2 regions of the Pantoea sp. SGAir0175 genome follow, and region 1 is predicted to be linked to the other one. Evidence: predicted binding sites of a transcription regulator. Region 1 holds the regulator's gene; the other holds the start of a gene.
What was found. Region 1 encodes LexA, which represses DNA repair genes until DNA is damaged. Its sites were predicted from a motif close to TNCTGTATGTACATACAGNA; they were not measured.
Positions count from the first base shown of each region.

Region 2: dinB (DNA polymerase IV) is a predicted target of LexA. The motif match lies at 1,301-1,320, and genes of this name have one in related genera.

Region 1 is NZ_CP028081.1:3,734,064-3,737,172, forward strand. Features, by position in the region: gene C1N56_RS17485 (CsbD family protein) at 1-14, opposite strand, end outside; gene dinF (MATE family efflux transporter DinF) at 174-1,499, opposite strand; gene lexA (transcriptional repressor LexA) at 1,628-2,242, opposite strand; gene C1N56_RS17500 (diacylglycerol kinase) at 2,348-2,716, opposite strand; gene plsB (glycerol-3-phosphate 1-O-acyltransferase PlsB) at 2,842-3,109, shown strand, end outside.
Region 2 is NZ_CP028081.1:3,232,477-3,235,585, forward strand. Features, by position in the region: gene pepD (beta-Ala-His dipeptidase) at 1-122, shown strand, start outside; gene dinB (DNA polymerase IV) at 232-1,287, opposite strand; gene dpaA (peptidoglycan meso-diaminopimelic acid protein amidase) at 1,532-2,275, shown strand; gene C1N56_RS15260 (class II glutamine amidotransferase) at 2,246-3,013, opposite strand; gene lpcA (D-sedoheptulose 7-phosphate isomerase) at 3,062-3,109, opposite strand, start outside.

The sequences.
Region 1 (3,109 bases):
TCGTCTTTGTTCATAACAATCCTCCACGTCTTCCTGAGTGAGATGGTGTATTTCTCATGTAATACCGGAAATAACCATATAACGCGCTGCTTATCTGCGCCGTTTGAGATAATTATAGTTGCCGCTTCGGATTGTGCACGGAATTACAGATTATTCTGGTGCCTGCGCTGCGCTTATGGCTGGCTGAACCAGCTGTCACGCTGCCAGTGGCGGCGCCACATCCATCCCAGCGTCAGGCCGCGCAGCGCCAGAAACACCGTGATCGCCAGCCATAAACCGTGATTCCCTAACCACGGCAGCGTCAGCAAAGTGATGCCGAAACCGGCTGCTGCCATGATCATGCTGTTACGCATTTCGCGGCCGCGCGTCGCGCCAATGAACATGCCGTCCAGCAGATAACACCAGACGCCGACCAGCGGTAAAATCACCTGCCACAGCAGAAAGCGATCGGCCATCTCACGCAGCGGCTGCAGCGAGGTAAGCAGCGCAACAATGTGCGGCCCGCTGAGCGCATAAATAAGCGCAAACAGCAGCGCAACGATACCCGCCTGGCGACAGGCGGCATGCCAGATCAGCAGCAGCCGGCTGCGATCTTTTGCCCCTACCGCTTCACCCGAGCAGGCTTCCACCGCGTAAGCAAAGCCGTCCAGCGCATAGGCAGTAAACGTCAGGAACATCAACAGCACCGCATTGACCGCAACCACATCCGGTCCGATGCGTGCACCCAGCAGGGTCAGCGAGGCGAAGCAGATCTGCAGCATGAGCGAGCGCAGCATGATGTCGCGATTAAGGCGAAATAACCGCGCCGCGTCACCGCGCCAGCTGTTTTTCAGCAGTTTGAAATCGATACCGCGCAGTTTCAGCACGCGCGCCACCATCCATAATCCCACTGCCAGCGTCACGTATTCGGCCAGCGCCGTGGCGGCGGCGGCACCGGCAACGCCCCAGTGCAGTTTCAGCACCAGCAGCAGATCGAGCAGGATGTTAACCAGGTTTCCGACAATCAGCAGAACCATCGGCGCACGCGCATACTGCACGCCCAGTAGCCAGCCGAGAATCACCAGGTTAGCCAGCGTAGCCGGTGCGCTCAGCCAGCGGATTTCAATGAAGATCTGCGCCTGCTGCTGGACTTCCGCGCTGCCGCCCATCAGCGTTGCCGCCAGACTACTGGCAGGAGAACGCAGCAGCGCCAGCAGCAACCCGGCGGCGAGGGCGATCAGCAGCGGCTGCATCAGTGCGCGCGCCAGTGCCTGTTTATCGCCGGCCCCGAAGGCCTGCGCGGTTAAACCGGTGGTGCTCATACGCAGAAAAAGCAGCAGCATAAAGATGAAGCTGGTTGCCGTGGTGCCTACGGCCACGCCGCCGAGGTAGATCGGGCTATCAAGATGGCCAATCACGGCGGTATCGACCACGCCGAGCAGCGGCACGGTGATATTGGAGAGGATCATTGGCAACGCCAGTCGCCACAGCGCTTTATCAGAAGAGGAAAATAGCTGCATCAGCCCCATCCCGAGGGTTACGGTGGTCGGCCTGAGCGAGCGCCTTACGGGCCGGGAACAAAAGTATGATTAGAGCAGACTGCGGACAGCGCGCGAGCGCCGCCGCAGCGGGGGAGATCAACCGGGTTTCAGAGCCACTCGCCGTTGCGCACGATGCCTACGGCCAGCCCTTCCACGGTCAGCGACTGTTCACGGGTATCCACGACAATCGGCTGGAAATCATTGTTTTCCGGCAGCAGCTGGACAATCGCGCCCTGCTTCTTCCAGCGTTTCACCGTGACTTCATCATCAATACGCGCAACCACCACCTGGCCATTGCGCACTTCCTGTGTTTTATGCACCGCGAGCAGATCGCCGTCCATAATGCCGATATCTTTCATCGACATACCGCTGACGCGCAGCAGGAAATCGGCAGAGGGTTTGAACAGGTTGGCGTCGACCTGATAGTGGGCTTCGATATGTTCCTGCGCCAGCAGCGGTTCACCGGCGGCAACGCGACCGATCAGTGGCAGCCCTTCACTCGCCTCTTCTTCCATCAGCAGGCGGATACCGCGCGATGCACCGGAGACGATTTCAATGACACCTTTACGCGCCAGCGCTTTCAGGTGCTCTTCAGCAGCGTTAGGCGAGCGGAAGCCCAGTTGCGAAGCAATTTCAGCACGCGTTGGCGGCATGCCGGTCTGATTAATATGGTCGCGAATCAGGTCATAGACCTGTTGCTGCCTGCTGGTTAACGCTTTCATCCCGCCCCCTGGTTGTTTATACAGTCGCTGTGAGTATATACAGGTATTGGCGAAATGAAAACCGAAACAGAGGGAAAAATCAGCGGCTTGATGAATGTGGAATGTTTATCGCAAATGCGACCAAAGCAGCGCGATCCAGACAAACAGAGCCAGTAAGATAGCCAGCAGTACCGCCGCCGAGCCCATGTCTTTGGCGCGTCCCGCCAGCGGATGGCGCTCCTGACCGATGCGGTCCACCACGGCTTCGATGGCACTATTAAGGATCTCAACAATGACCACCAGCACCACCGAGCCAATCAGCAACACACGCGTGATGACATCGACATCCAGCCAGCAGGCGATGGCAACCGCGACCAGTGCGGCAATCGCCTCCTGGCGAAAAGCGGCTTCATGCTGCCAGGCAGCGCGCAGCCCCTGCCAGGAATAACCGGCGGCTTTAATGATTCTCAGGAAACCGGTGACGTTATTTGCCATGTTGTGGAACCCTTAACTGTTTTTGACGTCAATGTCTGGGCGCGCGAGGTGGCACAGCCACAGATCTTCGCCGCACTTTCTGGTATGCTTGCCGCGCTTTGCTAACAAGAGGCTTCAAGTTGTCTATGTCAGGTTGGCGTAAACTCTATTACAAATTGTTGAATTTACCACTCTCTATTTTGGTAAAAAGTAAGGTCATTCCGACCGATCCGATCTCGGAACACGGTATCGATCCGACCCGTCCGGTGATGTATGTTTTGCCTTATGATTCAAAGGCGGACCTGCTCACGCTACGCGCACAGTGCCTGAAGCACGATCTGCCGGATCCGCTGGCGCCGCTGGAGATTGACGGCACCCTGCTGCCGCGCCACGTATTTATTCACGATGGGCCGC
Region 2 (3,109 bases), 500 kb from region 1:
TGTCGATTGGACCAACCATCACCGGTCCGCACTCGCCGGACGAGCAGGTGCACATCGACAGCGTCGGTCTGTACTGGAAACTGCTGACCGCGCTGCTGAACGTGGTACCGGAAAAAGCGTAACGCCGTTGCGATAAAAAAAATCCTGCCCCCGGGCAGGATTTTTTATTTACGGTAACGGTGCCGCGTCAGGCAACCGCGCTGTAGCGCTCTTCCAGCGGCAGCTCAGCCATTACAACCCCAGCACCAGCTGGCGCTCCAGCTGCGGATTTACCAGCGTGACGTGCAGCCCCACCAGCCGCACACCGCGTCCGGCGCGGCGTTCGTCCCAGGCCTGACGCGCTACGGCGATCATGTCGTCTTTATTCAGCACCGGCCAGACATGCTCCTGGGTGGTGAGCTGGAAATCGTTGAACTTCAGCTTTACGCCCTGACGTGCAATCTGCTTATCCGGGCGGATCGCGCTGAGACGGCGATCGAGTTCGGCGTAGAGAAAATCAATAATCTCCAGGCACTGCTCCCAGTGATGGATGTCCTCGCCCAGCGTACGCTCGACTCCCAGCGATTTGCGTTCGCGCTCCACCACTACGTCACGATCGTCGATGCCGTTGCTGCGCTCCCACAGCACGCGGCCAAATTTTCCAAAGCGCTTCAGCAGCTGCGCCAGATCGGCCTGTTGTACGTCAGCGCAGGTGCGCAGTCCCATCTCTTCCAGCTTTTTGGTGGCCACTTTACCGACGCCGGGAATCTTGCTCAGCGGCAGCGTCAGCAGAAAGTCCGGCATCGCCTGCGGCGTGATCACATACTGGCCGTCTGGCTTGTTCATGTCTGAGGCGATTTTGGCGAGGAACTTGATCGGCGCAATGCCGGCGGACGCGGTCAGGCCGGTTTCGCGCAGGATATCGGCGCGAATCGCCTGCGCCATCAGCGTGGCCGATCCCTGGCAGTGTTCACTGTCGGTGACGTCCAGGTAGGCTTCATCCAGCGACAATGGCTCAATCAGTGGCGTATAGCGGGTAAAGATGGCGCGAATCTGCTGCGAGGCTTCTTTATAGGCGTCAAAGCGGCCGGGCAGCAGTTTCAGATGGGGACAGAGGCGCAGCGCCGTGGCGGTCGGCATCGCGCTGCGCACACCGTATTTCCGCGCCGGATAGTTGGCGGTGCTGATTACGCCGCGCTGCACGCGGCTGCCGCCGATGGCAATCGGGATATCACGTAATGAAGGATCGTCGCGCATTTCCACTGCCGCGAAAAAGCAGTCCATATCGACATGAATGATTTTGCGCATACGCCCCTCCGGATACTGGATAAGTATACAGCAGAGAAAAACAACGGCAATATTTGTGGCGCGTGCGATTAAAGTTTACAAATTTGTGGTCGTATTCCCTTTAGGATTGCACCATTTTCTCGGACTCCGGCTTGATTAAACGCCAGACAATGATAATGTTGCGCTGCGGTAGCGGATATTTCCGATAATGCAATACAGTGACGCACTGCGTCAGCGTTCCTCTTCACTTCAAGGTACACACAGAATGGGCAGAATCGCATTATTGTTTGCGATGATTCTTATGCCGCTCCTGAGCTGGGCAATGACGCCTGAGCCAATGCAGCCGCTGGCTCCGGTGAGCAAAGAGTTAAAGAAACAATTACTGGGTACACCGGTATTTATTCAGATCTTCAAGGAAGAGCGTACGCTGGAACTGTACGGCAAAATCGGTAATGAATATCGACTGCTGGACAGCTATCGCATCTGTAACTTCTCCGGCGGCCTCGGGCCGAAACGTCGTCAGGGCGATTTTAAAAGTCCGGAAGGCTTTTATAACGTGAAGATGAATCAGCTCAAGCCGGACAGCCGTTTTTATCGCGCCATCAATACCGGATTCCCGAATCAGTACGATCGCGCCAAAGGCTATAACGGTAACTATTTGATGATTCACGGCGATTGCGTGTCGGTGGGCTGCTATGCCATGACCAACGCATCGATGGATGAGATCTTCACTTACGTGAACGCCGCGCTGCGTAACGGTCAGCAGGATGTGCAGGTCAACATCTTCCCGTTCCGCATGACCGACAGCAACATGCAGCGCCATCGTTACTCGACTTACATCAGCTTCTGGCGTGAACTGCAGCCGGGCTATGCTTACTTCGCCAAATACCACGTGCCGCCAACGGTCAACGTGACGGCAACCGGTCAGTATGCGGTGAACAACACGCCGGTCATGACCACGCCGGAAGCGGCGTCGAAATCATTCCTGGCGCTCACCCAGGTAAAATAATGCCCACTCACCTGGCACGATGCGGTGCCAGGTTTCATTACCGGTCAGCGGCTGCGTCGCAATCACCGTCACCACGTCTTTCGGCGTGGTCTGCTGCAGAAAATCAATCTCCACATCCTGATCGAGCAGCTTCGCTTTGCCAAACGGCGCGCGGCGCGTAATCCAGTACAGATTGGTTGAGCAGAAGGCCATTAAATAGCGTCCGTCAGACAGCAGCATATTGAATACGCCCTTCTGGCGCAGCTCCGTCGCCAGTTCCGCCACATAGCGAAACACCGCCGGCCAGTTGCCCGGCGTGCGCGGATAGCGCTCAGCCAGCTTATGCAGAATCCAGCAAAACGCTTTTTCGCTGTCGGTTTCGCCTACCGGACGGAAATGCCCGGTCTCCAGCTGGCGATAGCCCTTTAGCTGGCCGTTATGCGCGTAAGTCCAGTTGCGGCCCCACAGTTCGCGGGTAAACGGATGGGTATTTTCCAGTGATACCTGGCCACGATTGGCCTGACGAATATGCGCCACCACCGAGTGCGACTTAATCGGATACTCCTGCACCAGGCGGGCAATCGGCGAGTTGTAGCTCGGCAGCGGATCTTTAAAGGTGCGGCAGCCTTTATCTTCGTAAAAGGTGATGCCCCAGCCATCTTTGTGCGGCCCGGTTCCACCGCCACGCTGCACCAGACCGGTAAAACTGAAACAGATATCCGTGGGGACATTGGCGCTCATCCCGAGCAATTCGCACATAGCAACCGCCTTATCAGAACCTCCCGCGGGCGCGGGAGGAGCACGTCATCACTTAACCATCTCTTTTTCGATTAACAGCATCAGGATGTGGATCAC